DNA from 3 places in the Bacillus sp. 05T21 genome. Region 3 is predicted to be linked to each of the others. Evidence: riboswitches for the same ligand, from Rfam matches in the RefSeq annotation. Region 3 holds a riboswitch; each other region holds the start of a gene.
What was found. Region 3 has a riboswitch for S-adenosylmethionine ahead of AC1DKZ_RS24495 (peptide ABC transporter substrate-binding protein). Riboswitches for the same ligand answer to the same signal wherever they lie in the genome.

Region 1: it holds a riboswitch for S-adenosylmethionine, as region 3 does, so the genes downstream of both, AC1DKZ_RS21930 (sugar ABC transporter substrate-binding protein) here and AC1DKZ_RS24495 (peptide ABC transporter substrate-binding protein) in region 3, are expected to answer to the same signal.
Region 2: it holds a riboswitch for S-adenosylmethionine, as region 3 does, so the genes downstream of both, metK (methionine adenosyltransferase) here and AC1DKZ_RS24495 (peptide ABC transporter substrate-binding protein) in region 3, are expected to answer to the same signal.

The regions. Positions count from the first base shown of each region.
Region 1 covers NZ_JBFTMD010000015.1:19,545-30,668, forward strand. Annotated here, with positions in the region: gene kdpC (K(+)-transporting ATPase subunit C) at 1-442, shown strand, start outside; gene kdpDN (KdpD-like non-kinase potassium sensor) at 499-1,653, shown strand; gene AC1DKZ_RS21895 (MFS transporter) at 1,672-2,853, opposite strand; gene AC1DKZ_RS21900 (MarR family transcriptional regulator) at 3,015-3,455, shown strand; gene AC1DKZ_RS21905 (patatin-like phospholipase family protein) at 3,586-4,440, shown strand; gene AC1DKZ_RS21910 (hypothetical protein) at 4,510-4,713, shown strand; gene AC1DKZ_RS21915 (sugar ABC transporter ATPase) at 4,778-5,050, shown strand; gene AC1DKZ_RS21920 (ABC transporter permease) at 5,077-6,066, opposite strand; gene AC1DKZ_RS21925 (sugar ABC transporter ATP-binding protein) at 6,050-7,537, opposite strand; gene AC1DKZ_RS21930 (sugar ABC transporter substrate-binding protein) at 7,534-8,646, opposite strand; SAM riboswitch class I at 8,734-8,839, opposite strand; gene AC1DKZ_RS21935 (NCS2 family permease) at 8,932-10,233, opposite strand; gene AC1DKZ_RS21940 (SDR family oxidoreductase) at 10,458-11,124, shown strand, end outside.
Region 2 covers NZ_JBFTMD010000013.1:30,393-41,516, forward strand. Annotated here, with positions in the region: gene AC1DKZ_RS20415 (MogA/MoaB family molybdenum cofactor biosynthesis protein) at 1-294, opposite strand, end outside; gene AC1DKZ_RS20420 (hypothetical protein) at 530-709, shown strand; gene AC1DKZ_RS20425 (hypothetical protein) at 716-898, shown strand; gene metK (methionine adenosyltransferase) at 1,089-2,288, opposite strand; SAM riboswitch class I at 2,458-2,579, opposite strand; gene pckA (phosphoenolpyruvate carboxykinase (ATP)) at 2,808-4,394, shown strand; gene AC1DKZ_RS20440 (hypothetical protein) at 4,696-4,893, shown strand; gene AC1DKZ_RS20445 (ATP synthase subunit I) at 5,359-5,742, opposite strand; gene AC1DKZ_RS20450 (hypothetical protein) at 6,032-6,253, shown strand; gene AC1DKZ_RS20455 (DMT family transporter) at 6,282-7,187, opposite strand; gene AC1DKZ_RS20460 (iron-sulfur cluster biosynthesis family protein) at 7,301-7,624, opposite strand; gene AC1DKZ_RS20465 (hypothetical protein) at 7,836-8,018, shown strand; partial or broken gene AC1DKZ_RS20470 (Nif3-like dinuclear metal center hexameric protein) at 8,081-8,302, shown strand; gene AC1DKZ_RS20475 (collagen-like protein) at 8,440-9,537, shown strand; gene AC1DKZ_RS20480 (ATP-binding protein) at 9,686-10,903, opposite strand; gene AC1DKZ_RS20485 (ATP-binding protein) at 10,929-11,124, opposite strand, start outside.
Region 3 covers NZ_JBFTMD010000019.1:49,628-60,751, reverse strand. Annotated here, with positions in the region: gene AC1DKZ_RS24520 (YusW family protein) at 1-392, opposite strand, end outside; gene AC1DKZ_RS24515 (hypothetical protein) at 546-737, shown strand; gene AC1DKZ_RS24510 (TetR/AcrR family transcriptional regulator) at 803-1,384, shown strand; gene AC1DKZ_RS24505 (YhgE/Pip domain-containing protein) at 1,443-2,582, shown strand; gene AC1DKZ_RS24500 (peptide ABC transporter substrate-binding protein) at 2,629-4,269, opposite strand; gene AC1DKZ_RS24495 (peptide ABC transporter substrate-binding protein) at 4,771-6,411, opposite strand; SAM riboswitch class I at 6,544-6,648, opposite strand; gene AC1DKZ_RS24490 (aldo/keto reductase) at 6,803-7,636, opposite strand; gene proC (pyrroline-5-carboxylate reductase) at 7,638-8,441, opposite strand; gene pnuC (nicotinamide riboside transporter PnuC) at 8,638-9,288, shown strand; gene AC1DKZ_RS24475 (GRP family sugar transporter) at 9,356-10,207, opposite strand; gene modB (molybdate ABC transporter permease subunit) at 10,505-11,124, opposite strand, start outside.

The DNA.
Region 1 (11,124 bases), on a different contig from region 3:
ATATAATGATAAGGATGAAGTAGTTGGTTCAAAATTAATCGGTCAAAATTTCACAGATCCACGTTATTTTCATGGACGTGTTTCTAGTATAGAATATAAAGCAGAAGCATCTGGCTCAAATAACTATGCGCCGTCTGATCCAGATTTAGCAAAACGAGTTGAGAAAAGTATTGAAGACTGGAAGAAACAAAACCGGGCCATTCCAGTTACAGAAGTACCGATAGATTTAGTGACGAATTCGGGTTCAGGGCTTGATCCTGACATTAGTCCAAAAGCGGCTTCTGTGCAGGTAGATCGCATCTCGAAATTAACGAATATTCCGAAAGAAAAGCTAGATCAACTGATTAAGGATCAAACGGAAGGTGCTGCACTCGGCTTGTTTGGAGAAGATCGCGTGAACGTCTTAAAGTTAAATTTAGAATTACAGAAATTAATGAAATAGTAACAGTGCTACCTCAATCTAACGGATTGGGGTAGTGTTGTTTCGAAAGAAAGGTTGTGAGTGTTTTGTATGCGGATGACTATAAACCGACGTTTCAAAGGCGAACACCAGAAGAGTATTTAGAATATATTCGTCAACAAAATCGAGGGAAGTTAAAGCTATATGTAGGAGCGGCTCCAGGAGTAGGGAAAAGTTATAAAATGCTCTATGATGCTAGGGAAATGAAAAAAGACGGTATTGATATTGTAGTTGGTTTAATTGAAACACACGGTAGAAAAGAGACGGAAGAAGCAATTGCTGATTTAGAAAAAGTTCCTTTAAAAGAAATAGATTATAAAGGGAAAGTATTTTATGAACTTGATGTAGAAGGAATTATAAAGCGGGCACCACAAATTGTTGTTGTGGATGAACTTGCGCATAGTAATATTCCCGGGTCGAAAAATAAGAAACGTTACATGGATGTGCAGGAATTGTTAGATGCCGGTATATCTGTATTATCAGCATTTAATATTCAACATTTAGAAAGCGTTCATGATATTGTAGCTCAAATTACGAATGTCAAAGTACGAGAGCGTATTCCAGACTTTATTTTACAAAAAGCAAATGAAATTCAGCTTGTTGATGCAACACCTGAGGTACTCCGGAAGAGATTAATAGATGGAAAGATATATAAGGAAGAAAAAATTCAACAAAGCTTACAAAACTTCTTTACGATAAATAATTTAGGGGCATTAAGAGAGTTATCACTTCGAGAAGTTGCAGATGATATGGATGAGAAAATTAGCCAAACAGTAATAGAACCGATCGGTGTGAAAGAAAAAATTCTCGTTTGTGTACAATACAGTTCAACAGCAGAGAAATTAATACGGAGAGGTTGGCGCATGGCTGATCGGCTAAATGCTGAATTGTATGTGTTAAACGTTGAAAGAGAAAATATAGATTCTATTTCAGCTGGCAAAAAGCAAACGATTGAAGAATGGAAATCGCTAACGAATCAATTTGATGCGAGCTTTGTATTAGAAGAAGCAAAGGGAAGAAAGCCCGCTGATGTTATTATTGAAGTTGCAAAAAGACTACAGGTGACACAAGTTTTACTCGGGCAATCGGCGAGAACACGGTGGGAAGAAATACGAAAAGGTTCTATTGTAAATGAAATTATGAGACAAACGAAGTATATTGATATTCATATCGTTGCTGATCAAAGAGCTTAAGAGACCATCTATAGGTCTCTATTTTGCTTTTTGTGCAGCATGGGAATGTAACATTTTCATTGCGTATAAAACTATAAGTAGAAATGTAACTGCTCCTATAAAGAAAATCCAAAAGTAATTTTGATTAAATAAAAGAAACCCAGCTACAATAGGTCCTGTACCCATGCCAAAATAGCGAATGAAGTTGTACATACCGATAGCTGTTGCGCGTTCTTGTACGAATTCTTCCGTTAATAAAGTAGTGTGAGTTGGCATAGAGAGTCCCATGCTAAAACCGTATAAAGAGGTAACGATAATGATGATTGGGATATTGATGCTATATGTGAAAGAGAATAAAGTGATACATATAATATTGAAGAAGCTAGTGATGAATAAAGCTTGCTTTGTTGTGAACCGTTCTTGCAAAAATTTGTAGCAATAACTTCCTAACATAATAGAAAGGGACATTGGTACAAACATAAGACCAATTTCACTTGCGTGTAGATGATATATATTTGTTAATATGCTAGGCAAAAAAACGAGGAAACAGAAATACATACAAAATTGAATAAAGCCAATAAGTGTAATAGAAAATCCAGTTTTATTTTTTAAGATAAGCCAGTAATTCTTTTTTGCTTTAGGTTGCTCAATTACATTTGGTTTTGTTTCTGGAAGTAGTGAAATGTTTATAATTAATAAGATGATGCCAATTGTAGATAAAAACAGAAATACAGATAAGTGGCCATTTATACTGCCGAGATAACCACCTATGAGAGGGCCGATCGCAGGTGCGAGAGCAAGTAACATTTGATAAAGGCTCATCGCTTCTCCGCGTTCTTTTCCTTCAAATAAATCACCGATAATAGTTGCTGCAACTATAGGTATAGCCGCTATTCCTAAAGCTTGAACAGCTCTAAAGAATAGAAATAAGTAAATGTTAGGTGAGAAAGCACAACCAATTGAGCCGATTGTACTAATAATTAAACTAGGGATAAGGACAGATTTTCTGCCCTTTGTATCAATTAAAGGTCCGTATATGAGCTGCATAACCGCAAGAACGAATGTGAAAAGTGAAACGGTTAAATTTACAAGATAAAGAGAAGTATGAAACGAATTTTGAATCATCGGCAAGATAGGTGTATAAATATTTTGAGCGAAGGAACCGAGTAAGGCACTCATACAGACAACATATAAAATGAAATTCAGTTTGGTTTTTTCCATAATGTTAACCTCCTTGTCATTTAGTTTCCTTGGAAACTAAATTAATTTTAACATGATTTTCTAACTTGTAAAGATGGAGAAATGATTTTAAAATGGTATATAGTTAAATTGTTTCTTTGGAAACTTAGGAGGCGAACGGATTGGAACGTACAGCGAAACAAATGGAAATACTTTCGGATATTCGTACACTTTTTCATAAAAAAGAAGAGCAGTTGAAAGGAAATAATGAGAAGTTTCTTCGTGAGACAGGTGTAAGCGGTATGTCTTTATCTGAGTTACATGTTATCGAGTGTATCGGAAAAAAGGGTCTTATGAATGTAACGGCTATTACGACAGAAATGGGAATGACGAAGGGTGCAATCTCTAAAATTTGTACAAAGTTGTTTCAAAAGCAATTCGTTGAGAAAATGCAAATGTTAGATAATCAAAAAGAAATTTTCTTCCGCTTAACGGAAAGAGGAAATGAAATATATAAAGCTCATGAAAAATTGCATAAACAAGCTGAAGAAAAGTGGCTGTTACTTTTAGATGGATATACGAAAGAAGAGCAAGATTTTATTCAAAGGTTTATAAAGGATGTCTCTGGTCATTTGGAAATATAATTGGAGGAAAAAATCCCTCCATTTCAAGCCTTTTAAATATAATTTCTGAAAGAACTCATATATAATAGAAAAAGATACTTAACATAGTGAATAATTAAAGAGTCAATATATATAAAGAGGAGAGAATAACATGCTTGAAAATACGGGATTAGTATTAGAAGGCGGCGGTATGCGTGGTGTATATACGGGCGGGATACTAGAATACTTTATGGAACAAGATGTATATTTTCCATATGTAATCGGTGTATCAGCTGGTGCTTGTCATGCAGCGTCGTATCTTTCCAGACAAAGAAATAGAAATAAAACGGTCAATATTGATTATGTATCACACCCACAATATTTATCTTATAAAAACTTATGGAGAAAACGTCAGTTATTTGATATGGATTTCATTTTTCATGAAATACCAGAAAAGCATGTGCCGTTTGATTTTGAAACATACTTTAATAGTCCCGAACGCTTCCTTGTAGGAACGACGGATTGTGAAACAGGGCAGTCTGTTTATTTTGAAAAAGAGGGAACGAATGATGATGCGCTAAATTTATTACAAGCGTCTAGTTCATTACCTTTTATTGCACCAGTAGTAAATTACCGTGGTAAGCAATTGTTAGATGGCGGGATTTCTGATCCGATTCCAGTCCGTAAAGCACAGGAGGATGGATTTAAAAAATCAGTCGTTATTTTGACGAGAAATCATGGTTACGCAAAGAAAAAATCAAAGTTTGGATGGGTTGCAGCGAAAGCTTATAAAAAGTATCCAAACCTTGTTAATACGATGCTAACTCGTTATGAAGTGTATAATGAAACACTTCACTACATTGAAAAAGAAGAGCAAGCGGGTAATTTATTTGTTATTCGCCCGGAAGTGCCTCTTCAAGTAGATCGTATGGAAAAAGATGCGGCAAAACTACAAAGTTTATATGAGCAAGGCTATGAAGATGCAAAGAGACAATTTGCAGATTTACAGGCGTTTTTGCAAAGTTAAAAACCTCTATATAGAGGTTTTTTTATTTATGGTATAATATGGATAAAAATATGTGGAGAGGTGATACATATGGAAAATGTATATAAAGGGGTTAGACATACTGGATTTACTGCAATGCTTATTTTTGGTGGTGTATTTCTACTTCGTTGGTTCATCCATGATGAAATGCTACTGGATCAGCTTATTGGGTTTAGTGTAGGAATGATGATGGTTATTTCATCAGTTTTCATTCAAAAGTATAGTAAAGAATTACAGGTAAACGAAAAATATTAAAGGTTTCTAACCTCTTTTATATTTTTTCATAGTTAAGTAGTTTCGTCTTAGAGGAGGCTTTCATATGATTTTTTTATTTGCGGTATATTTTGTTTTTATTATGACATTGTTAATGACGTTTTTTCTTTCTAAAAGATCATATGAGAAGCCGTTTATTAAATATATACCAGCGTTCATATTGCTTATTTTGGCTTTCATTTCTTCTATTACGTTTGTATTTAATAACGGAATGGGAGAACTTATGATAGCAATCTTCTTAGGCGTTACAGTAATAGCGAACTTTCTCTTACTTCTTGCATTGAAAGTAGTTCGTGTAATTGTTACAAAAGGAAAGTAGCGCATCGGAATTCGACGCGCTACTTTTTATCTACGCTTCTTTTTAATAAATGAAAAGGCTAAAGCTGTAATTAAAATACTGCCTTTAATGATATCTTGTGCATAATAAGGAACGTTCATCATTGTGAGGCCATTTAATATGATCCCAATTAATACGGAACCAAGAAATGTTCCGATGACATTTGGTTTCTTGGCACCGAACATTGCGTAACCGATATAGGCAGCTGCAACTGCATCCATTAACAATGGGGCGCCAGCTGAAACTTGTCCTGTTCCAACACGGCTACATAAAATAATACCACCAATAGAGGCAAGTAAACCGCTAATCATATAAGCATATACACGGTAACGATCAGTAGGGATACCGGCTAGTCTAGCAGCTTCTCGATTCCCACCTGTCATATAAAAGAAACGACCGTACGTTGTTTTTTCTAAAAATAAATATGCAATCAAAACGACGCTAAGCATGATAATGACAGGGACTGGGATTCCTAAAACAGAGCCCTGACCGATAAATAAAAAGGATGGAATAAAATGTCCTGTGGCACCAGACATTCCTTCATAAATAGAAGATCCTTTTGAGAATGTTAAGTGTAGTCCATTCACGATATACATGATACTTAATGTAGCTAGTAAATCTGGTAGCTTAATTCGGATAACGAGTAGTGCATTTAATAATCCAACTAATAGTCCACAAAGAATAGGAATAAGGAGTGTGACTATTAGTTCTTGTCGATATAAAACGAGACAAGAAGCCGCGGTAATTGTGGCTAAACTAGCGGTAGAGCCGACTGATAAATCAAATCCATCTACAATTAATGTAAAGGTAACGCCAATTGCGAGTAACGTTACAATAGAAATAGAACGTAAAATATCACTAATATTGTTGTAGGTTAAAAAAGAATCGTTGGCGATAGAGAAAAAAATTGTAACACCTATAATGATAGCAATCGTGCTAAATTGATAAAAAAGATGGGTAGGTAAATATAACTTCTTAGTTTTATGAATGAGATTCAATGGAAAAGCTCCCTTCAGATAAATGTAAAAGCTGTTCAGGAGATAGGTCATTCGGCAAGTACTCACCTACAAATTCGCCGTTTGCTAGTATGAGAATACGATCGGCGATATGTAGCGCTTCATCTTGTTCTCCTGTGAAATAAATTACGGAATTTCCGCCATCTGTAATGTTGCGAATGGATTGAAAAATGTCTTGTTTCGCAGCGACGTCTACACCTTTAGTTGGCTCGTCCAAAAGAAATAGATTAGGTTTGAATCCATTCCACTTTGCAATCGAGACTTTTTGCTGGTTTCCACCGCTAAGTGAATGAATAAAGGCTTTTGGATCATTTGGTGAGATGCCGAAAGTAGTAATTGCCGCAGTAGCATTATTTAATTCGGTTTGTTTTCGTCTCCAACCTGATTGGTGTAAATTTGTGTGACTTATAATGTCTTCCGAAAGAAATACGCCTTGTTTTCTTCTTTCTTCTGGTACAAGTGCAATTTTCGCTTTAATCGCATCCCGCGGTGTTTTAATCGCTATATTTTGACCGTCGATTTCTGCTTGATAAGTATGACGGGCACCAAATAAAGTTTCAGCAAGTGTTGTTTTTCCGCTTCCAATTAATCCGTATATCACAACAGTTTCTCCTTTTCGTACTGTAAGAGAAAGCGGAGGATGGTCTTTATGTAATTGAAGTTCTTGTACTTTCAATATTTCTTCGCTCCCGAGTTTTGGTGTTGTATTAATAGGAAGTGTAAGTTGTTTTCCAGTCATTGCTTCAACAATTTGTTGATCCGTAATCGTTGTAATGGCTTTAGAAAGTGCAACTTTACCTTTATATAAAACAGTTACTTCATCCGCAAATTTTCGAATCTCTGATAAACGATGAGAAATCAGGATGATGCCAATTCCTTTTGATGTTAAATCTTTTAATAGTTTCCCAAAGGTTTCGACTTCTTTTGGTCCAAGAGAAGAAGTTGGCTCATCTAATAAAAGATAATTTGTATTGTTAGATAGAGCTCTTGCGATGAGAAGTAATTGTTTTTCATGTAATGAGCAGTTTGAAACATCTTCAAGAATATTTAAGTCGGCCTGTACAGCTTGCAAGTATTGTTTAGCGAGTGCCACTAATTTTGATTTTGAAAATAGTGCTTTATTTTGCATTGCTAAATGATCGATTAGTACATTTTCTAATACAGATAATCCAGGAATAAGTCCGTGATCCACTTCTTGTGTTACGAAAGAAATACCATGCTTTTTTGCATCGCGTGGTGAAGTAAAGGAAATAGACTGATTATCAATTTTTATATTCCCAGCAACTGGTTGAATTTCACCAGTTGCTATTTTTAGTAAAGTACTTTTTCCTGCACCATTCATTCCTAGTAAAGCGTGAACTTTTCCTTTTTGTATGTTAATAGAAACATTTTCTAGTACAGGGGTAGAGATGTGATAAGAATATGTAATGTTTTGAAGAGAGAATGTCATCATTTTTTCTCCTTCTCTAATTTTTTCATCCAAGGTGAATATGCATCTTTCGAGTCTCCCCAACCGTTTATATGTTTTGATAATTGATCCATCGTTATATTTTCTTGTGGCAAACTATTTTTCTTTACTAAATAAGGTTCTAGTGAATAAATATCGGGCGTTTGTTCACCAGCGATTTTCTTGTATAAGAAACGCACTTGAACTTTACCGACTTCAGCTGGATCGGTTGCAGCCGTAGCAGTCCAAGGTGAATTTTCTTTTTGCATGAGTTGTAAATCTTCATTACTTAAGTCAATGCTGTATACTTTTATATCTGTACGACCAGCTTGTTCGAGTGCTTTGACGGCCCCCTTAGCAAACTCATCCCACGAAGCGAAAATAGCTTGTAAATCACCTTTTTTCGGATATTTTTTTAGTAAAGCCTCTACTTGTGTTTGCGTATCAAGTGGTGTGTTATTACTAGCGGTACCAAAGCGTGCAACTTCTTTTATATTTGGATAACGTTTATAAAAAGCATCAATGATAACATTGCGACGTTCCATTGGAGCAAATCCGCCAACCCATACGACGGCGATATTCCCTTGTCCATTCAGATCTTCCGCTAACGTTTTTAATGATTTCCATGCAAGACTATAGTCATCTTGATCAATAATCGTTACGCCTGGTAAGCGTAGGTCGTTATCAAATGCAACTACAGGAATATTCGCTTGTAATGCTTTTTCTACTCCGGGTTTTAGTGCTTCAGAGCGACCGTGATCAATTAAAATACCATCAACTTTTGAATTAATAGCAGTATCTAGATTTGCTGCCATTTTTGCTAAATCATTATCAGAATTGTAGACTTGCACACTGCCGCCGAATAGCTCGACTTGTTTTTTGACACCCTCAATATATTGAGAGGAAAAAGTTCCGATGGACATTTGCATAATTAATGCGATTTTTAATGGGTTTTTTACTTGGCTTGGAATTTCTGTTTGTAAATGATTTGCTGCTGTAGTAGCTTCTTTCTTCACCGTTTGTTGCTTTTGTGAAGAGATAGCATCTTGTTCATTTGTGCAAGCTGTTAATGCGAGTAAGAGAATAATGAGTACGGTGGAACATAATTTTTTCATAAAAAAATCCCTCCTAAATTAAGAAAAGAGAGGAGGGAGTGAAAATAAAAACGTCTTTTCATATAGAAAAGACGTCTTATCATATTACTCTTATCTTTCAACACAATGTGTTGTAAGAATTAGCACCGTGCCCATAAATGGGTCGGTTGCCGGGCTTCGTAGGGCTCATCCCTCCACCTGCTCTTGATAAGACATCGAATATTTAACTATTTCGAATTATTCCATAAGTGTATGCTGTTGTCAAATGTTTTTTTGTAAATAAAAAATCCCTCACAACGAGGGATTTTAATGTGGTAAGAAAACTAATTGATAAGCGAACAAGATCCCGAATAAATACACAAGTGGGTGAACAGCACGGAATTGTCCTTTTGCCACTTTCATAAGTGGGTATGAAATAAATCCAAGTGCAATACCTGTTGAGATACTTGATGTAAGTGGCATGCTTAAGATTACTAAAAATGCTGGGAATGCTTCATCGAATGTATCCCAATCGATGTGGCGAACTGAGCCCATCATAAGACTACCAACGATAATTAGTGATGGTGCTGTAATAGCTGAAACGCCAGAAACAGCGCTCACTAACGGTCCGAAGAATGCTGCTAATGCAAATAGAACAGCTACTGTAACAGTTGTTAAACCAGTACGGCCACCAGCTGCAACACCAGCAGATGATTCAATGTAAGCTGTTGATGGTGTTGTTCCGAACATAGCTCCAATTGTTGCTGAGAATGAGTCAGATAGAAGAGCTCGTCCTGCTTTTGGAAGCTTTCCATCTTTCATAAATCCACCTTGTTGTGCAACGCCAAGTAGTGTACCTGTTGTATCGAATAGTGTAACAAGGAAGAATGAGAACACAACGCCGTATAATCCGTAGTTAATTACATCAGATACAGCAGTAATTGGATTTGAAACGATAATTCCTTCTGGTAATCCAGGCATTGATGTAACGCCGCTTGAAAATATTAATTGACCTGTGAAGTAAGCAATAATACCAGTTAATAACATTCCGATAAATAGTGCCCCGTTTATATTTAAAGACATAAGGATAATTGTAATTCCAAGGCCAGCTAATGCTAGTAGAACTGGAGCAGAGTGAAGATCGCCAAGCCCAACTAAGTTTGCATCATTTTTTGTAACAATTCCCGTTAAGCGCAAACCGATAAAAGCAATAAAAAGACCGATACCAGCAGTAAGTGCATGTTTTAAGTTCTCAGGAATTACTTCCATTAATTTCGTACGGAAAGATGTGAATGATAACAAAATTAAAATCATACCTGCTACGAATACAGCAGAAAATGCAATTGCGAAAGTCATGCCTTCATGGGCTTTTACAACAGAATAAGAGAAGTAAGCATTTAATCCCATACCTGGTGCAATTGCGATTGGTAAATTAGTAAAGATCGCCATAAATAATGTTCCGACAACAGCAGCGATAATTGTAGCTGTAAATGCTTGTTCAAACGGAACACCTGCATCCCCAAGGATGACAGGGTTTACGACAATGATATATGCCATTGTTAAAAAGGTAATAATACCTGCCATAATTTCAGTTTTAATAGAAGTTTTATGTTTTGAAAGGTTAAACATATAAACATCCTTTCTTTTTACGAATAATTTTCACAACAGTTATATATAATATTCGTTTTTTAACTATTTTGCAATAGTTTTGCATAAAAACTTTAGAACAACTCATATTTTATGTCGTAAATTCGAATATTAATCGTAAAACTGTGTGTGAATTGCGGTTCTTTAATGTGTAAGTAGTTTTTTTTATTGTGCGCATTATAAGGAGAAAGGAGTTGAAGGAAGTTATGCCGCAGCAAAAAAACTTTTTAACAATGCCAGCACAACATCAAAATAAACAACCTGGTATTGAATCGTTAATGAATCCTCTTCCAAAGTTCGAAGATCCAAGTTATAAAGGAAGTGAAAAGTTAAAAGGAAAGAATGTATTAATTACAGGAGGAGATAGCGGGATTGGAAGAGCTGTTTCTATCGCTTTTGCAAAAGAGGGAGCAAATATTGCGATTGCTTATTTAGATGAGGACGAAGATGCAACTGAGACGAAACAACTTGTGGAAAAAGAAGGCGTGAATTGTGTATTATTGCCGGGAGATTTGAGTAATGAACAACATTGTAAAGAGATTGTAGAAGAGACCGCCCGGCAGCTAGGGGGGCTAAATGTTCTTGTGAATAACGTCGCACAGCAATATCCGCAGCAAGGACTAGAGTATATTACAGCGGAACAGCTAGAAAAAACGTTCCGTATTAATATTTTTTCTTATTTTCATGTTGCAAAAGCAGCCCTCTCTCATTTAAAGCAAGGGGATGTAATTATAAACACGGCATCTATCGTTGCGTATGAAGGAAATGAAACGTTGATCGACTATTCTGCAACGAAAGGAGCAATTGTCGCTTTTACAAGATCGTTATCTCAGTCGTTAGTACAAAAAGGAATTCGTGTAAATGGTGTTGCAC
Region 2 (11,124 bases), on a different contig from region 3:
TAATAACACTGAAACTGCCTCAATCGTTACATCACGTTTCGTAATACCAGTTCCGCCATTCGTTAACACGACATCAACATCTTCCCTATGATAACCAGCTAAAACAGCCTGCTGAATACTCTCTTTATCATCTTTCACAATTTCATAAGAGGTCACTTTATGTCCTGCTTCTATTAATAATGCATGTAACAATTGACCACTCTTATCCGTCTCTTCCGTACGTGTATCGGAAATCGTTACAATCTTGCAGCGCACTTCTTTTGGAGCTTGTTTTTTATGTTCAGTTACACTCATTTTTCATCTTTCCTTTCCTAAAGACTTTTCTTCATTTTATCATACATATCTTTACACAATTATGTATGAAGCCAATGATGCACCGTGATACAATATAAGTATATACGACCACAAAAAGGAAAATATACCTTCTTATACGCCTGGACTACACACCATTAACTCTTTAAATCCCCTTATATTTTCTACATAGTAGATTTCATTTTAAATTACAAAATAATTTGGAGGTTCACTCACTATGGAACTATACAAAAAATTAACAACAACATTCATCCTCTTATTTGTTGCTTCCATCACTGTCGGTTTTTCTCTAAAAGGAGCAATTCCATACGCTACATTAGTGAGTATTATATTCGCAACGCTATTTTTACTGAGCAGTGCTTTTTGCGCAGGAAAAGCACGCCAACTGAAAGGGTGACCGTCTATGTTCCGTAAGAAACCAATCCTTTGTAAATCATGTGAAAAGGAAATACAAACGTATGAAAAAGCGTGGATTCATATGCCATTTCCGGCAAGTGGTATGACAAATATGAAGAAGTATATTGAGCTAGACGGGGAAGTTTATTGTAGTTCTTGCATTCAAGTAGTAAATAAAGTGAAACTTTAATCAGTGGGGATTTTGTTCTTCCCCACTGATTATTAGTTGAACCAATCGGGCTTTTACGGGCAGTTAGCCTCCTACCTAACTTTTTTGCTTTACAGCCGAATTTTGAGGTGGGAGGCTTACTGCCCGTTAATGCGGGATAAAACCAAATAAAAAAAGCTTTGCGACACGCGCAAAGCTTTTTTTTCATATATTATAGACCAGCTTGCTCTTTTAAAGTAGCTGCTTTGTCTGTACGTTCCCATGTAAGATCTACATCAGTACGTCCGAAGTGGCCGTAAGCTGCTGTTTGTTTGTAAATTGGGCGACGTAAGTCTAGCATTTTAATAATACCAGCTGGGCGAAGATCGAAGTTGTTACGAACTAGTTCTACTAGTACGTCTTCAGATACTTTACCAGTGCCAAATGTATCAACTGAAATTGATACTGGTTGCGCTACGCCGATTGCGTATGCAAGTTGTACTTCTGCTTTGTCAGCAAGACCAGCTGCTACGATATTTTTCGCAACATAACGAGCTGCATATGCTGCAGAGCGGTCAACTTTTGTTGCATCTTTACCAGAGAATGCACCACCGCCATGGCGAGCGTATCCACCGTAAGTATCAACGATAATTTTACGTCCTGTTAAACCAGCATCACCTTGTGGTCCACCAATTACGAAGCGGCCAGTTGGGTTAATGAAGAATTTCGTTTCTCCATCCATTAATTCTGCTGGAACTACAGCTTTAATTACATGCTCTTTTAAATCGCGATCGATTTCTTCCCACGTAACATCTGGATGATGCTGTGTAGAAATTACGATTGTATCTACACGTACAGGTTTACCATTTTCATCATACTCAACTGTAACTTGCGTTTTTCCATCCGGACGTAAGTATGATAATGTGTCATCTTTACGTACTTCAGTTAAACGGCGAGCTAATTTGTGAGCAAGCGAGATTGGAAGTGGCATTAATTCTTGTGTTTCATTACATGCGAAGCCAAACATTAAACCTTGGTCTCCCGCACCAATTGCCTCAATCTCAGCGTCAGTCATTAGACCTTCGCGTGCTTCTAGTGCTTGGTCAACACCCATAGCGATGTCAGCAGATTGCTCATCGATAGATGTTAAAACTGCACAAGTTTCTGCATCGAATCCGTATTTTGCGCGTGTGTAACCAATGCCTTGAATTGTTTCACGAACGATTTTTGGAATATCTACGTAAGTAGAAGTCGTAATTTCCCCCGCTACCAATACTAAACCAGTTGTTACAGTTGTTTCACAAGCTACACGTGCATTTGCGTCCTTTGCTAAGATCGCATCTAAAATTGAATCAGAAATTTGGTCACAAATTTTATCTGGATGTCCTTCAGTTACAGACTCAGATGTGAACAGATGACGTTTTTTTGTCATGTGGTAAACCTCCCTACAGTAATTGTATATATTGTACGGAACTCATCCTTAATTTGCCACAAACTGCGACATACATTTATTCTCCCACACAAGCATACAGAAAAACCTTTCCTACTTAACATAGAGGAAAGGTTTAATTTGCTACTTGCATACTGCTTTTTGCCCTTTGCTCTTATCGTTCGAGACCGTTAGCCTCGCACAGGTTTTAGCACCTATTCACCTGTATTTACCACTACAAGTGAGGTTGCTGGGCTTCATCGGGCCTGTCCCTCCGCCAGCTCGGGATAAGAGAGTATCCGTCCCAACCTATACTAAAGAAATGATATTCATTTGTCAATTAATATTCACATTTTCCTGAAAGTTTTTCTCAATACCCATAGAATGAAATATTAATAGGGAAATGATACATTCACACAAACAAAAATAAATAAATAGTATACATTATTTATATAATTGTGTTATACTATTGATGGGGATTACGAGAAATATTTCATTAAATGAAAAGGATGGTATATAAATATGAGTACTGTGAATGTCCAAATTGGTTTACATGAATTATTGAACGGAAGCAATGCACAGATTCAATTAAGTGTTCCGCAATTAGTGGAAAAAGTATTAATGCGAAACGAAGGGAAATTAACTTCTACTGGTGCCGTTTCTGCTTCAACAGGAAAATACACAGGACGTTCTCCTAAAGATAAATTTATTGTGAAGGAAGCATCGGTTGCTGACAAAATTGCTTGGGGAGCCGTGAACCAACCGATCTCTGAAGAACATTTTAATAAATTATATATAAAAGTTTTAGAATACTTAAAAGAAAAAGAAGAGTTATTCATCTTCAAAGGATTTGCTGGCGCTGATCGCAACTATCGCCTACCAATTCAAGTTGTTAACGAATATGCATGGCATAATTTGTTCGTACATCAATTGTTTATTCGTCCAAATGAAGAAGAATTAGCAACTCACGAATCAGAGTTCACAATTGTTTCTGCACCAAACTTCAAAGCAGATCCAGCAATTGACGGTACAAATTCTGAAGCATTCATTATGGTTTCATTCGAAAAACGTATCGTACTAATCGGTGGTACAGAATATGCTGGAGAAATGAAAAAATCAATCTTCTCTATTATGAACTTCTTACTACCTGAACAAGACATTCTTTCTATGCACTGCTCTTCAAACGTAGGCGAAGAAGGCGACGTAGCACTATTCTTCGGTTTATCTGGAACAGGCAAAACAACATTATCTGCTGATCCAAACCGTAAATTAATCGGTGACGATGAGCACGGTTGGTCTGATAACGGCGTATTCAATATTGAAGGCGGTTGCTATGCAAAATGTGTAAACCTTTCTCATGAGAAAGAACCACAAATCTTCGATGCAATCAAATTTGGTTCAGTTTTAGAAAACGTTGTCATTGATGGTCAAACACGCATCGCTGACTATAACGATACTACTTTAACAGAAAATACACGTGCTGCATACCCTATGCATGCGATTGACAATATCGTACTGCCAAGTGTTGCAGGACATCCAAATACAATTATTTTCTTAACTGCTGATGCATCTGGCGTATTGCCTCCAATCAGCAAGTTATCAAAAGAGCAAGCTATGTACCATTTCTTAAGCGGTTACACTAGTAAGCTAGCAGGAACAGAGCGCGGTGTTACATCTCCGCAAGCTACATTCTCTACTTGCTTCGGTTCACCGTTCTTACCGCTTGATGCATCTCGTTATGCTGAAATGCTTGGTGAAAAAATCGAGAAACATGATGCGAAAGTATTCTTAGTAAACACTGGCTGGACTGGTGGCGAATACGGCGTTGGTAAACGTATGAACTTAGGTTACACTCGTGCAATGATTCAAGCAGCACTAAGCGGTGAACTTGCTAAAGCCGAAACTGCAAAACACGACATCTTTGGCCTTGAAGTACCTCGTCATGTTCCAGGTGTACCTGATGAAGTATTAATGCCTGAACAAACTTGGGCTGATAAAGATGCTTACAAAGCGAAAGCAATTGAGCTTGCAAACGAATTTAAAGAAAACTTCAAAAAATTCGATAGCGTTTCTGAAGCTATTATTAACTTAGGCGGTCCAATCGCTTAATTACAAATTTTCTGTTGGAATAACCCTTTTACTCATATGAATAAGTGTCGTGTAACCGTAAAGTTCCGCGTACTCACCGACAAAACCCAATGCGGCTTAACGGTTACACACACTTACATAAAAAAGAAGCTTACGTTAAAAACGTAAGCTTCTTTCTATATCTTATATAAAGTGAAACTTTAATCTCTTCATCTATTGCATACCAATACCCATAAATTTACAGAAAATTCTTTTTATAATCATTCATTTGTAGTTTCCTATGATATGATATAATTTACATATAAAGGAAAGGGTGAGGCCCATGAAAAATTTTTCTCGTACAGGAAAAATTTTATTCAGTTATGGAGCGATTCAAATGTTTTGGGGACTTGTGATGCTTAACGTTAATTTATTTGAGCATACAAGTAAAACGATAAAATACATTATTCTAATTATCGGAATAGCTTGTTGTATTGTATCCAACTTTTTTAAAGAACCTAAGAGTCATACTACTAAGTGATTTCATATTAACTTATTGGAAGCGGAAACCTATATTTTATACAAAGTTACGCTTCCTGTTGTACTATCCACCGCCGGATCCCTTATTCCAGAGTAAGCCAATTTTCAATTTAAGTAACCAGATTTTCATTTATACAAATCACGGCTTCGAACATATAAACTATTTTCCCACTCACTACATCCTTCTGGTTTCACACCGTATGGGACTAAAAAAGGATCTGACCGCTTCTATCCACCGCCAGATCCTCTATTCCATCTAAAAAAGTTCCAAACCTAATTTTCAATTGATATACTCGGATTTTCAAACATACAAACCACGGCTTCGAACATATAAACTATTCCCCCACTCACTACATCCTTCTGGTTTCACACCGCATGGAAACAAAAAAAGGCCCTAACCGCTTCTATCCACCGCTGGATCCTCTATTCCATCTAAAAAGAGGCTCTTTTAGCTCTTTTAGCTCTTTTAACCCTTTGTTAATTCTTCTTCATCCTTCATACTATAATAACCTAAATTAATAACGATTAAGAAATAACCACCCAGAATACCTACTGCAAATGCCCACATTACCATATGATGCTCAATTTCGTACATAATAATAGCACCCAAAATTGCAGCTGCAAAGCGATTAAACATACCAAGCGTCGGCGCTTTCGTCTTCTTTACTATACTATCTCCAAGCTTTTCGATACGCCTTCCTAAAATCCAAACACAATACATGCTTACAATAAGTCCAATTCCAGCACCTAGAAAATGTGCTGAAAACGGTGTTAACATCCAGCCTAATAACAGAATACCTAGTAGATAATACGATTGAATTTTAAACGACCTTAATGACATACTAATCATATTGTACTCCCCTTCAATAGTTTTTATCTATCCAACCAAAGCTATATAACTCATTTCTTTCGAGTCCATACTACTAAAAATTCATTTCACTCAAATTTAAAAAACATAAACAGTATGTTTATGTTTTTTAAATGCTTTTAGGAAATAATATTATACAAGATTTCTAATATAGAATCCCTCATAAATGTGACGTTTTTCAAAACATTTTCGTCCAATTATGAAAAAATTGATATCAATCTATGAACATACGGATATGATGTAATAAGCACATTAATAAAGGGGGCGTCTAATGATTTATTTTTTAATGGCTCTCATTCATCTCATTGTTCCTGCACTTATTGGACTTTCATTATATTGGTACATGAAAAAACATAGTATTTTCTATGCTGTCCTCGGTGTTCTTCTTCCAGGTATTATTCTTATTACACTCTTCCGTATTCCTTTTCTTAATTTAATCCCACTTATTACTTCCATTTTATTCCTCGTATTTTTACCAAAAATAAAAAAATAGGAAAGCAGATCATAAATGATCTGTTTTCCTATTTTGATATAGGTTCTTGCACGATAGAATTAGCTTCTACTTTCTCTGATTTCACAAACCATAAACCGAAGAAAATGATGATTCCACCGATTATTTGTTGAAACGATACATATTCATTTGCCCATACAGCTGCAAATAAAACAGCTACAAGCGGCGTAATATACATATATACCATCGTATGTGACGCACCAATTTTTTGAACACCAACATACCACATGACTAAACCGAATACTGTTACAAAGAAAATAGAATATAGTAAAGCAAATAGTGTCATTCCGTGTGTAATGTGAAATGGCATGACAAATACATGTGGACCACTTAACAATAAAAGCGGAATCGCTCCAACTAATGTCGACCATGCAGTAACACGTAATGCTGAGTATTTTTTAATAAGCGGCCCTGCTAAAACGGGATAAAGTCCCCAACATATTGATGTAATAAGTCCAATCCCATTTCCATAGAAAGAACTAGCGAGTGAATGCCCCGCTACTAAAACTAATGTAGCACCAATAAAGGCAATCATGGAACCAACTAACTTTCGAGAAGAGAATTTTTCTTGTTTCAAGAAAATCGCAAATAAAGTTGTAAAAATAGGTGAAATAGATATGAGTAAAGAAGCATTTGTAGCGGATGTGTATTTTACAGTTTCCATAAATAACGTTTGATACAGTACAATACCTACAACGCTAACGATGATTAATCTTGGTATATCTTTTCGCTCCATATAAAGTGACTTTTCGATAAAGAACGTAAGTAATAACAGTAGTGGTGCTGCTGTCATCATTCGAACTGCAGTAAACTCAATTGCTGTAAATTCTAAAAGTCCATATTTCGCAATCGTATAGTTAATCCCCCAAATAATAACGACACTTAAAATTAATAACTCAATTCCCCATCTTTTCATGCGCAACCCCCTCCGCAAAGAGAATTATACAGAAAATTCAACTATATGTACATTTCATTATGTGAAAAAATCCATAAGAAAAAGGAGCATATTATATACTCCTTCTCTCTTCATTATACTCGAACATGTAACTTCATATTCGGATTATAAAACTGGCTTGGGCTCTTCAGCTGGAAAGTCCCTCCAACTTCATGCCAATCAACTGTTAATTTATCATCCATAAATACAAGCTTTGTGCGATCTGCAATAAAGTTTAGTACGCTTGATTCGATATCTACATCGCGCTCATCTTTCTCTGAAACGGCTACTAAATCAATAATCCCGCTCATAACACAACCGCAACCTTCATTATCATAAAATAACTTTATATATTTCGTTTCACTTGGAATCGTATCCATAATCTTTTTATATGCTGCTTCTGTTACAGTAACGTACATGTGTTAACCTACATCCTCTCTTCTCGTATCATTTATATATTGTACCACCATTTTTCTTGAATCTTATATGCAGAAAATTAAGACTACTATAAAATATATGTGATAAAGTGAAACTTTAATCAGGGAGGTATCCATCCCCCTCTGATTATTAGCCCTCGCCAATCAGGCTTTTACGGGCAGTTAATGCGTGATAAAGGAGGGTGTATCACTGATGTTCAAACTACAGCGATATCTCATTTTCTTATGTCTATTAGGTAGCTTTTTTATTTCCAGCGGAATGGTATTACAACATATACTTCCCTATTCTCCTTCTATTGGCTGGATTCTAGGTTTTATTTGTTTCCTATCCGCTTCTTATTTTTCCATAAAAAAACAAAAACAACTAACAAAGTAAGAACTATCTTAAGGAGGATTACCAAACATGCCAGCCTTAAAAGAAATAGAACAATAACTTAATCATTTATTACAGGAGAAATCCATTGCCATATCGACAATGATTATGGTAGGCATAAATACTCACTCATTATGGATTATGCGAAAGAAACAAATATGTCACTCATCGGTGTGTCACACTCTGCCTCTGAATATTTAGTGAAAGAGACATTGATGTATGATTGGTTTAAAGAGAATTTTGATGTAGATGTTACTTTGATTCCGCAGGAGACCTGGTGGTTATAAAACTAATAACACCTCCCCTATTTTAAAATCTATATACACAATACGATCGACCACACAAAAATATAGAATCTACAATATATATATAGTAGTTCTACTTTTAAAACTATATTTTCAAAAATATAGAAAGGAGATAATATATGTACCAACGCAATTGCTTTAGTTGTGACGGTAGACGCAACAGCGGTTCTATCGGCAGTACTGGACCTACTGGCGCTACTGGACCCACTGGTGCTACTGGACCTACTGGCAATGCCGGGCCTACCGGGTCCGGTTTGCAAAGTACTACCGCTTTTAGTCTAGCAGCCGCTCCTAACTATAAAACGGGACAAGTTGTCACTTACACGAGTAGCGGCTATGTTGTAAAAAAAGATGCACCTCAAGGATTTCCGAATGTGTCTCAAGATTATATCGTATTGGTAGAAGGTGGTCCTACTGGTTCTACTGGCTCTACCGGACCTACTGGGGCTACCGGACCTACCGGGGCTACTGGCTCTACCGGGTCTACTGGGGCTACTGGTTCTACCGGACCTACTGGGGCTACCGGACCTACTGGTCCTACTGGGGCTACCGGGTCTACTGGTTCTACTGGTTCTACTGGTTCTATCGGACCTATTGGACCTATTGGTTCTACCGGAAACACCGGGCCTACTGGTTCCACCGGTTCTACTGGGTCTACCGGAGCTACTGGTCCTACTGGCAGCATTGGACCCACTGGTATTACTGGACCTACCGGAATCACTGGGCACACCGGTAGCAGTTCAGCAAAAAGCATCCTTTTCCAAGGAACTAACGCTGAGTTTCAACGTATAGCAGGTGCTCCAGCAGTTGATTCCAATATTATTCCTTATGTAATTGCTGGATTTGGAAATATAGCTGGTTTTTCTGCATCTATAAATGTAAATAATTTGCCTATAGAAGTTTATACAATTCAAATCTGCACTAATGTCCCAACAAACCTTTCCGCCCCTACCTCTAATCACGTTATATCTACTATTACTTTTACCACTACGGCTAAAATCACTGGAACAATCACATTTACTATTACTCCTTCAGACGTTGGATCACAGCTAGTTCAAGTGTATGACCCTACCCCTTTACCAGGACCTGCCACTGTTATTTGGACTAGTACAACAACTGGAAATCCAGTTTCAAGAGGAGACGCATTATGCCTTTATATTAGCCCTGGGATTACTGACAGTGCTATATACTCTATTTTTCTAATTACCTCTATTTAAACTGTACTCTATAGAAAAAGCTTTAATCAGTAGGGGGATCCCTTCCCTACTGATTATTGGTTGAACCAATTGGATCTTAACGCAAGATAAATTAAAAAAACATCACTTTTGATTAAGTAATGTTTTCTATTTATCTCTTACACTATCATTAAATCGGCAACATAATCTCAACAGTCGTTCCAACTCCAACTTCGCTTTCAAAGTTCAATTTACCGTGGTGATCTTTAATAATTTTTTCCGTAACTACTAATCCTAAGCCTGTTCCAGTTTCTTTCGTTGTGTAAAAAGCTTCATTTAGCTTCGGAATTTTATCTTTTGGAATGCCGCATCCCTCATCTATAACTTGAACAATGATTACATCTTCCACAATAACTTTCACATTAATAGTTCCGCCAACTGACATTGCTTCAATCGCATTTTTTATTAAATTAAAAAATACTTGTTTCAATCGTTTTTCATCGCATGTAATTGGAGGTATATCTTTACTATAAATAGCATGTATTTTCACCCCTTGTTCTAATGCTGGCTTTTCCATAACTCGGATAACATAAGAGATGATTTCTTTTATGTTATGAGTTTCTGATTCTATCGATTTAGAGTTCTCAAATCCACTTAGTTCGTTAGCAATTATATTAATACGATCTACTTCCTGTTTCATAATGTCGCTATAAACCTTATCTTCTGGATGTTTTTTCGCTTGCTTATTCACAAGTTTTTTCAATTTCACTAACGGCCTTCTAATCTTATCGCCAATTACTGTTGCCATTTTTCCAACCATCGCTAATTTTTCTACCTTTTGTATTTCTTTATCCATCATTTCAAGTTTGCGAACGTAAGACTGAAATCTTAAAAGTATAATCCAACATATAATAGCAAATACGCTGCATAATGCCATTGGAATTAGAACGATAGCGGATTGAATAACGATTCCCATAAGAGCGTACTTTCCAACAAGTATCCCTGCTACTAACAAAAAATATCTTTTATTCACAAAGATTGGTGCAAATAAAATAAAAAATCCTTCTACTATATTACCGCCATCAAATTCAGCATCACTTCCGTAATAAATAATGAAGTTATGAATAAAATCCAATATATTATAGCCAATTAAAATAATGTACTTCACAATATATGGCTTTTTCTGTTTCATAAAATAAATTCCAGTAAAGAATAATAAGACCATCAAAATATATAACCATAAACCTAATCCTTCTCCAAAAACATCTGCTGGCTTTAGATCTCCCTCCGAGAAAAAGACAGTAGCCTTTTCAGCAAAATCATACACAAAAAATATAACAAAGAATAAACTTAAAAATATTTTCAACGCCTTTATTTCTTCCTTTTCAAATATATAGTCTTTGTCCATATAGTAGCTCCTTTAACAACACCTCTTAATCTTGTGCCACATTACGCTCAAGTTTTTTCAGAAGTACTATTTCCACTCTCGTTCCTTTCTTTACTTCACTAGAAATATGTAATTCTCCAAGATGCTCTTTAATAATTCGCTCTGCTACCGTAAGGCCTAATCCGATTTTGTCTTGCTTCGTTGTATAAAAAGCCTCTGTAACTCTTCCTAAATTCTCTTTT
Region 3 (11,124 bases):
TTATCAAGTTTGAATACATTTACTACTTGATCAATTACTTCTTGGTCAGGAGTATCTTTATCAAATTTCAACTCTTGTAGAAGTGGGCTTAATTTTGTAATAGCCTCGTCGCCTGTTAATTTTACATCTGCGTTATGGTCTTCAACTTTTGCTTCCATTTTTTTATCGGCTGCTACATTTTTATAATCAGCTTCGTAGTCTTTCTTCGTATCCTGATAGTCCGCTTTTAAATCGAATTCATTGAAGTTTAGCTTTAAATCAGCAGGAGCCTCGTTTTTTGCCTCTTCTGTAGTCTTTTTATTAGAAGTTGTGTCTTCTTTTGCAGGAGCTTTACATCCTGTTAATGCAGGTACTAGCATAAGAGCTAATAAAATTGATAGTAAAATTCTCATTATAAATTCCTCCTTATGTAAATTTGTTCTATACAAGTTTTTCCCAAAATCATGTAATTATGTATGTGTTGAAAATAAATTATTTTCTCGTAGCTTCAAGGGTAAATGCGCAATTTGAAGAAGTAGAAAAATAAAAAAGTAAGGAGGAAAAGTATGCTCAAATATGTAAAACTAATGAGTATAAGTCTAGTAGTATCTTCATGTATTAGGGGAATCAACTATTTAATTAGTTACCTTTGGTCAGGGCATATACCTTCTTTGACGTGGAAAACATATTTGATGTTTATGATTATATTTATGATGAGTTTTGGTTCAATACAAAAAGATGGGAAAGAGAATTATTGACAATTATTAGAAAAGTAATATAATCAAAATGTAAGTGATCACTTGCATGAGGAAGAGAGGACTTTATGGCGCGCTCAAAGACAGCAGAAAAAATCATTCAAGCAGCAGTTGAATTAGTGAAAGAAAAAGGATATAAAGCGGCGACAACGAAGGAAATTGCAATGCGTGCGGGTGTCAATGAAGTAACGATATTTCGCAATTTCAAAAGTAAGAAGGGTGTTATTGAAGCCGCAGTTGCTGAATTTTCATATGTACCACATTTAAAACAGTTTTTGCAAACAGAGATTGTATGGGAATTAGAAACGGATTTGAAAAACTTAGCAAGGCATTATCATAAATTTTTGAATGAAGCAAAAGATATTATCTCTATTGGTATACGTGAGGCTGGGGAATTCCCTGAATTAGACGAGGAAATTGCAAAAATACCACAAGGATTAAAAACGGAATTAATGATTTATTTTGCAAAGATGCAGGAACAGGGCAAGATTATTGATACGAATATTGAAGCACAAGTAATGAATTTTATATGGATCAATTTTGGTTATTTCTTATCTAAATTACGATTTGCAAATCGACTGACAGAAATTGATAATGAGAATTTTATTGAGAATAATATCATCTTATATGCTAGGGCATTGAGACCCTAGTATTTATTTGAAATGAAATGCAAGTGTGTACTTGCTTGCCAATTAGGAGATTGAGAAGATGGATACATTAAAACAGTTTTTAAAACGACCGGGTACGTATGTAGGAATGGTAGTTGCATTATCTTTCCAACTTATTTTCTTTTGTGTGTGGTTAACAGCATACGATGGAGTGGATGAACGGGCCGATCAAATGCGTATTGCGATTGTAAATGGGGATGCAAATATAGGTAGTAAAATGGCGGAAGGTTTACAGAAAAATTTACCGTTTCAAGCAGAAAAAGAAACGTCTATGGAAAAGGCCAAAGAGAAAATGAACAATCATGCATACGATATGATTATTGAAATTCCCGCTTCTTTCTCAAAAGATATAAATGAAGCGGGAAAAACAAATTTAAACTTCCACATTAATCAAGCGAATGCCATGATGGCGAAACAAATGATGGAAGGAGCAGCAAAACAAATTCGAGATAATGTAAATAAGGAGATAGCAAGTTATAAAAAACAAGAGATTGTTGGAAAATTACAAGCTGTAGGATATGAAAATGTAGAAGTGATGAAAGGCTTAACAGAAGATTCAATTGGCTTTACCGTTCATAAAGTAAATGATGCAAAAGGATTTTCCGTTAATATGGTACCACTTATGATTGTATTAGCTTCATTTGTAGGAGCAATGATCATGAGTATGGAACTTTCAAAAGTTGCAAAGGAAGTAAAGAACGGTTGGAGTAATTTCGTATCAAGACAAATCATTAACGGTACAGTATCAATTTTACTTGCATGTATTACAATTGGCTTGATGGAAGGATTTCAAATTGAAATGCATGAAACAGTATGGAGGATATTGATGTTTCAAGCAATAGTCTTCTTCGCATTTCTTTCATTAACACAAATGTTCATAACTGTTTTCGGAAATGCAGGTATGATTTTTAATATTATCTCGCTATCGTTACAACTTGTAAGTTCAGGTGTAATCGTACCACATGCAATGCTTTCTAAAACATATCAAACGATCGGTGAATTATTTCCCGCAACATATGCAGCGAATGGTTATTACACAATAATATTTGGTGGAGTTAATTTAGCGGAAAATATTATTTCATTATTACTTATTATACTAGTTACACAATTGGTAGCGGGAATCACTATAGGTATAAAAGGGATAGTAAAGAGGAGAAGTTCTGTAGTTAAAGAAGCATAAAGTAAAAAAGGTATCCTTCGTGGGATACCTTTTTTACTAGCGTTTATTATTTTGCAACTTCTGTCCACTTGTAGTTAAATTCACCGCCGAAGTCAGTTGTTACAAGTCCTTTAATAAATCCGCGTTGTAGGTAAGAACGACCTTGTTGGTATAAAGGAGCAACAGCACCATCTTGTAATAAGATCTTTTCAGCTTGCTTCATTGCTTCCCAGCGTGCTTTTTCATCGCCAGCTAAATCTGTTTTCACTTTATGAATTAGCTCGTCGTACTCTTTGTTAGAGTATTTATCGAAGTTATAAGCACTATCTGTTGTGAATAGATCTAAGAATGTAATAGGATCCGCGAAGTCAGGACCCCAGCCATCGATTCCGATTTCGTAATCACCACTTAATAGTAGTTTTAACTGTTGTTTACGTGGTTGAGGTTTTAAAGTCACTGTTAATCCATCTAGATTCTTTTCTAGTTCACCTTTTAAATATTCGCCAGTTTTCTTAGCTAAAGCATTATCACTTGTTAATAGTTCAATTGTTACTTTGTCAGTACCAAGTTCTTGTTTCGCTTTTTTCCAGTTTTCTTTTGCGGATTTCACATCATCTTTGACTAGATTTCCATTCTCTTTACGGAAGTCATTACCGTCTGGACTTTTTGCGAATTTCGCAGGAACCATTCCTTCTGCTGGGATTGCACCGTTATTTAAAATTGTTTCTACGTACGCTTTTTTATTCATTGCTTCGTTAATAGCGAGGCGTGCATGTTGATTTTTTAATACTGCATTTTTCTGATTTAGTCGTAAGAATTGGATACCGACTTCAGCACGTTCCTTGAAGTTGGTATCGTTCTTATACTTATCAACAAACTCCGCAGTTAAAGCAACGCGATCAATTTGTCCTGAATCATATAAGTTAACTTCTGTAGATTTATCTTTAACGACATTGAAGTTGATTTCTTCTAGTTTTACAGTTTTAGCATCCCAATAGTTAGGGTTCTTCTTCAATTGGAAGCTTTGTTCATGTTTCCAGTTATCTAATGTGAAAGCACCATTGTAAATTAAATGATTTGTTTCTAAACCGTATTTATCGCCTTGAGATTTTAAATAGTCTTCATTAATTGGTAAGAATGTTGAGAATGTCGTTAAGCTTAAGAAGTAGGGAACAGGGCGGTCCAGTTGTACTTCTAAAGTTTTATCGTCAAGAGCTTTAACGCCTAATTGATCGATCGCTGCTTCTTTTTGATTTATTTGTTTCGCATTTTTTATATCAAAGAATAAGAATGCATATTCAGCTGCTGTTTCAGGGTTTACGGCACGTTGCCAAGCGAATACAAAGTCTTTTGCTGTTACAGGAGTACCGTTTGACCATTTTGAATCACGCAGGTGGAATGTATATTTTGTTTTATCGGGACTTACGTCAACCGACTCAGCAACACCAGGAATCGGTTTATTATCTTCTCCCATTGCATATAAACCTTCAAAAACATTTCGCATTACGTTCATGGATTCCCCATCCGTTGCTTTTGCAACATCCATTGTTGGAATTTCTGAAGCAAATGATAAGTTAATCGCTTGTTTATCAAGTGCTTTATCATTCGCTTTTGCTCCGCCTGCATTATCTTTATTTCCCCCGCAAGCAGTTAGTAGTAGACTTGCCCCTAAAACAGATGCAACAACAGGTACAACTTTTTTCTTCATTGTTCTTTCCTCCCTAAATGTGTTGTTCGTAACGCCATAATGTCCATGTCTTGAAGTGTAGCTACAGAAGAGAAAACCTATTATAAATATGTGTATATAGGTAATCAGGTATTCTATATGTATATACATGTTGAACTATAATCTGACGTTATATGTTTCAACTTTGTAGACATTACATTTTGATGGTTAAATATTTCGTCTCTTTGATTATTTAGAATATTAACACTGGAAAGAACTATATGTCAATAATAAAAAGTGGAGTGTTAATTTCTTGGAATAATATATTGAAAAAGCAGATTTCCTCATATTAGGGAATCCGCTTTTAATATATTTTGCTAAAAAAACAATGGGTGTGGGTGGGAACACAATGATCTAAGTTGCATTTTATCCCGCATTAGCGGGCAGTAAGATCCTCACCTCAAAATTCAGTGAAAGCAAAGAAGTAAGGGGGGGCAACTGTCCGTAAAAGCCCGATTGGTGAGGGCTGATTAAAGTTTCACTTTATTTTTCGATTTTTGCCCACTTGAAGTTTAACTGGCCTGCAAAGTCTACTTGCACAATTCCTTTTACATAAGAACGTTCTAGATAAGATTCTCCTTTTTGGTAAAGAGGAGCGATAACAGAGTCCTTAAATAAGATTTTTTCTGATGCTAGTAACGCTTCCCAGCGAGCTTTTTCATCACCAGCCAAAGTAGTTTTAACTTTTTCAATTGTGTCATCAAACTCTTTATTAGAGTAATGATCTAAGTTGTAAGGGTTATTCGTCGTAAATAGTTCAAGGAATGTAATTGGATCAGCAAAGTCAGGGCTCCAACCGTCAATTCCAATCTCGTAGTCACCTTTTAATAAGAGTGAAACTTGTTGTTTACGTGGTTGCGGTTTTATATTTACTGTTAAGCCATCTAAATTCTTTTCTAGTTGCCCTTTTAGGAATTCACCAGTTTTCTTCTCAAGGTCACCATCACTTGTTAATAATTCTAATGTTATCTTTTCAGAACCAAGTTCTTTTTTTGCTTTCTTCCATAATTCTTGTGCAGATGTTGTATCAACTTTTGTTAAATCGCCGTTTGCAGTACGGAAGTCTTTTCCATCAGGCCCTTTTGCAAAGTTTTTCGGCACGAGACTAAAGGTTGGTGTAGAGCCATCATTTAATAACGTATTTACAAAGGATTTTCGATCAATTGTTTGATCGATTGCTTGGCGTGCAGAAACGTTTTGAAGTACTTTGTTTTGTTGATTCATACGTAAAAACTGTACGCCTACGTTCGGGCGTTCTTTAAAGTTAGCATCCTTTTTATATTTATCAACGAAGTCAGATGTTAGTTTTATACGGTCTAATTGTTTGGATTCGAATAAATTTACTTCTGTTGATTTTTCTTTCACAACGTTGAAATTGATTTCTTCGAGTTTGACATTATCTTTATCCCAATAGGTAGGGTTTTTCTTAAATTTAAAGCTTTGTTCATGCTTCCAATCGCTTAGTGTAAAAGCTCCGTTGTATAAGATTTTGTTATCTTCTAAAGCGTACTTATCACCTTGTGCTTTAAAGAATTCCTCGTTGATTGGTAGAAATGTTGGGAACGCCGTTAAGCTAATAAAATACGGAACAGGGCGCTCTAATTCTACTTCAAACGTATGGTCATCAACTGCTTTTATACCAAGTTGATCGGCAGGAAGTTCTTTGTTGTTAATTTTTGTTGCATTTTTAATATCAAAGAATAGAAATGCATATTCAGAGGCTGTTGCTGGATCGACAGCTCTTTGCCAAGCGAAGACAAAATCTTTCGCTGTAACAGGAGTGCCGTTTGACCATTTTGAATCTCGTAAATGGAATGTGTATTTCGTTTTATCGCCATTTATTTCATGAGATTTTGCAACGCCAGGGACAGGCTTGTTACCTTCGCCAAGATTATACAAACCTTCAAATACGTTTCTCATTACTTGACCAGAATCAGTATCTGTAGCACGAGCCGTATCCATTGTTCGTATTTCGGTAGGTGAAGATAAGTTTAAAACCTGTTTACTAGGTGCCTCGTCTTTTGCATTTGCTCCGCTCGCTTCGTTTTTATAACTACCGCAACCAGTTAATAAAATACTTACTCCTACAACTGATGCAATACCGGGTACAAACTTCTTTTTCATTTGATTTTCCTCCTAAATAATTAAGCTTGGATGATGATGAGGGAAATGAAAAATAAAAAATCCCTCTTTTCGTATTGAGAAAGAGGGATTTTTACGTACAAGTTATGCACCCGTATATAAACGAAGTCCCTCATTCTATCTTTCAAGCACAAAGCTTGCAGGAAGTGGCACAGTATTCAAAATGAACCTGCTGCCGAGGTTTCAAAGGGCCAGTCCCTCCACCTCTCTTGATACAATGAGTAAACAAATGAATTTTATTAATTTTTGTGTTTCTTTGATAATTCAAAATCTTACACCTTAGATAATGAAGTGTCAATCAAATGGAATATAGTTTAAATTTTCAGTTTTATTAAAAATAAAAAAACCACTGCATATGGCAGTGGTTTCCCTACTAGAAGTTAAAGTTATCAGGATCTGGACCAACGCGATGATTTTCATTTAAAGCTTGAATTGCTTTCATATCATCCGAGCTTAATTCAAAGTCAAAGATGTTTGCATTTTCAATAATGCGGTGTTCTTTAATAGACTTAGGGATTGTTACAACTTCATTTTGCAGATCCCAACGTAAAATAACTTGTGCAGTCGATTTATTATATTTCGTAGCGATTTCTTGTAATGTTGGGTGATTAAGTAGCTGCCCCTGCATTAATGGTGACCAAGCTTCAAGCTGGATGTTATGTTCTTTACAGAAGGCATGTAATTCTTCTTGTGCTAAACGTGGGTGGTATTCCACTTGGTTAACCATTGGTTTAATTTCTGCAATTTCAAATACGTCTTGCAAATGGTGAATATGGAAATTACTCACACCGATAGCACGAACACGACCATCTTTATAAAGCTGCTCTAAAGCTTTCCATGATTCAGTGTATTTTCCTTTTACAGGCCAATGTACTAAATATAGATCTAAATATTCTAGACCTAATTTTTCTAATGTAGTTTCAAATGCTTGTAGTGTTGACTCGTAACCTTGATCACTATTCCACACTTTTGAAGTGATGAATAACTCTTCACGAGGAATACCAGATTCTTGAATTGCCTGTCCAACGCCTTCTTCGTTTTTATATATCGCAGCAGTATCGATACTACGGTATCCATTTTTTATAGCTGCTTTTACAGAATCAATTACTTCTGTACCATCTTCAACTTTAAAAACACCCAAGCCGAACCAAGGCATTTTCACGCCGTTATGTAATGTTGTATAGTCGTTTAAACTTGTTAAAGTCATATTAATTCCCCCTAGCTTTTTTATTGGTCGCTTCAACTGCTTGTTGAATGACTTCTGAAAAATTATTTTCATATAGAACTTTTAAGCCTTCAGCCGTTGAACCTCCTGGTGTTGTTACTTGTTCGCGGAGCATAGCTGGATCCTGATTTTGCTGGAGCATAGCGGCAGAGCCAGCAATCATTTGAATGACAAGGTGTTTTGCTGTTTCCTCATCAATACCATAGCTTTTCGTTGCTTCAATTAACCCTTCAGCAAAGTGATAGAGAAAAGCGGGTGCACTACCAGTAACTGCGGTAAGTTGGTGAACTTCCTCTTCGGTACAAAACTGTGAGGTACCGATACCTTTTAAAAGAAGTTGTAACGTTTCTTGATGTGTTTCATCTACAGAATGTCCCGTCGTATATAAGGAGATAGACTTTCCAATTCCAGCAGCTGTATTTGGCATAATCCAAGCAACAGGTGTCCCTTGGGGAAGTCTTTCTTCTAGATAAGATGGTCCGATTCCGGCAGCAACTGTCACGACAAATTGATTAGTTAGAAGAGGGGATAGATCCGCTAATAGCTGTTCATGTGCGACAGGCGGCATTGCTAAAACGATTGTATCTACAGATTTAATATGCTGTTTCCAATCTGTTGTAATCGATAGATCATATTGAGTTTGTAATTGCGTTAGTTTTTCTATGTTACTTCGGTTGGAAACAATAATTTCTTCGATGTATTCTTTACTTGTTGTAAGTAGTCCAGCAAATATAGCTTCTGCCATACGACCGGCACCAATAAATAAAATTCGATGTTTATTAGGCATATCCTTTATTCCTTTCTGATGAGAATATGTTATAAAAAACGATACCATTTTTAAGAGAATTTTGTAAAAAGAAACGGCTTATCGTAAGTGGAATAGATGAGTGGGGAGTTTTACAGGAGAAAATTTATAGTAAGTATAAGAGTTATTTCTTATACTGTTGATAGGAAGTTTATTACATATCTGGGGAGAGATAAATATGGTTAGAAGTCCACTTTTTTTACTCATTTCTAGTATTATTTGCATATTAGTTGGATTCTATATCCGATCAAGTTATATTGAAATTTTCGCATCGGTTATGGGGATTATTAATGTTTGGTTACTTGCAAGGGAAAAGGTATCAAACTTTTTATTTGGGATGATTACAGTTGCGGTATTTCTGTATATTTTCACTACACAAGGCTTATACGCAATGGCAGTATTAGCAGCCTTCCAATTTATATTTAATGTGTACGGTTGGTATTACTGGATTGCGCGTAGTGGGGAGGAGAAGGTAAAACCGACAGTCCGCTTAGATTTGAAAGGATGGATTATTTATATACTTTTTATTTTAGTTGCTTGGATTGGTTGGGGATATTATCAAGTCCGTTATTTAGAATCGACAAGTCCATATTTAGATGCTTTAAACGCTGTATTAGGATTAGTAGCTCAATTTATGCTGAGCCGAAAAATCTTAGAAAATTGGCATTTATGGATTTTGTATAACATAGTTAGCATTGTGATTTATATTTCAACGGGCTTATACGTCATGTTAGTATTAGCTATTATTAATCTATTTTTATGTATCGATGGCTTGCTAGAATGGAAGAAAAACCATAAAGAGCGAGAACGTGTAAATAATTATATTTAGAAAATAATTGTAATCAAAAAACCCCCTGAAGCATATACGTTTCAGGGGGTTTAAATATAGTATAAATTTATGCTTTTGTCATACCAAGCAATACAGCGCCGCCGATAATTAAAACACTACCTAGAGCAATAAAGATCAATTGACGTTTTGTTTTCTTTTCACCTAAGAAGACAATCGCACCGAATGTTGAGATAACGATTCCAGTTTGAGATAATGGGAAGCTTGTCGCTACTCCGACACGTGGTAATGAAAGAAGTAAGAATAAGTTTCCTGTTCCCCAAAGTAAACCAGATACAGCATTACGAATTGCATATTTGTTAAATGGTTTATGTTTAGACGTCAGTACAACCGCACCAACGAACATACCAACTGCCTGTGGTAAAATAGCAGACCAACCATCAATGTTATACCAACGAATAATAATTACATATACAAGATAACCGAAAGTAGAAACAATTAAAGTAAGAAGTCCCTTTTTCAATTGTCCTGGTGGCTGTGCATTTTCTTTATCATCTAGTGATGTGAATACTACACCAACTACGATTAATAGGATTGCAATCGTTCCCAGAACAATCGTTGTAGTAGTAGTCCACTCACGAAAAGCGATAACTCCAAAGATAGAAGTTGCAACAAGTTGCATACCAGTAGAAATAGTTACAGTAGTTGAAACACCTAGTTTTTCAACTGTTTTTAATTGGTTTACTTGTCCTAAAGCCCAGAATAAACCTGAAATAAAGCCAACAATCAAGACTGTCATTGTTAAAGTTGGTTGAGTAAATACATACATAGTTGTTGCGAAGAATAGAGCACCGATTGTCATACCTACCGTTTGGCTATATGCACCACCGCCCATTTTTACGCTTACTAATAAGATGTTTCCCCATGCGATTGCAGGAAGAAGCGCTAATAAAATGTCCATTACAAGACTCCCTTCGGTTTTCTATACCAATATAATTACATATCGTTCTAACGATCGGTAATGCCCCACTAATAGAGTAGAAGATTACCGATCGCTAAAACAGGATGAAGAATTTACGATATAAATGCGTTTTCATTTCTTCATTTTTTGAAACACTTTCATATAATAACAGGAAATTACCTATTTTAGAAAGTGAATTCAAATAAAATGTATATTTAAATAAGGGGAAAAATTCAGTTATTAATCAAATCATTTTATTTTTCGGGAAATAAAAAGCAACTTTTGTCGAAAGTTGCTTTAAGAAGTAGTAATTCTTCTATTAATGAGTTGAATGCATAGTAAGAATAGAAGGGACATACTAATCGTTATGATTACAAGTGTCCAAGCTAGTTGCATATTACTCGCATCAATAGCCATATAAATCGCCGTTGGAATCGTCTGAGTTTTGCCAGGTATATTTCCTGCAAACATTAAAGTTGCACCAAATTCACCGAGTGCGCGAACAAAGCTTAAAATCATACCGCTAAGTAGTGCGGGGAATGCAAGCGGGAGTGTAACATGTAGAAAAACTTGATATTCACTTGCACCAAGATCGCGCGCGCCATCTTCAATTTGTACATTTGCGATAGAAAATCCTGTTTTTGCTGATTGGTACATGAGCGGAAATGCAACGACTGTAGAAGCAATGATAGCAGCAGTAGATGTAAACATAATGGACTGCTGAAATAATGATTCAATCCACTTTCCAATGGGACTGTTATTTCCAAAAATGATAATTAGAAAAAAGCCGATAACAGTTGGTGGAAGCACCATTGGTAATAAGAAAATAGTTTCTAGTAGTACTTTATATCGCCACGAGGAGCGCGCTAATGCTCGTCCAATAATCGTTCCTAAGATCGTAACGATTATTGTGGCGC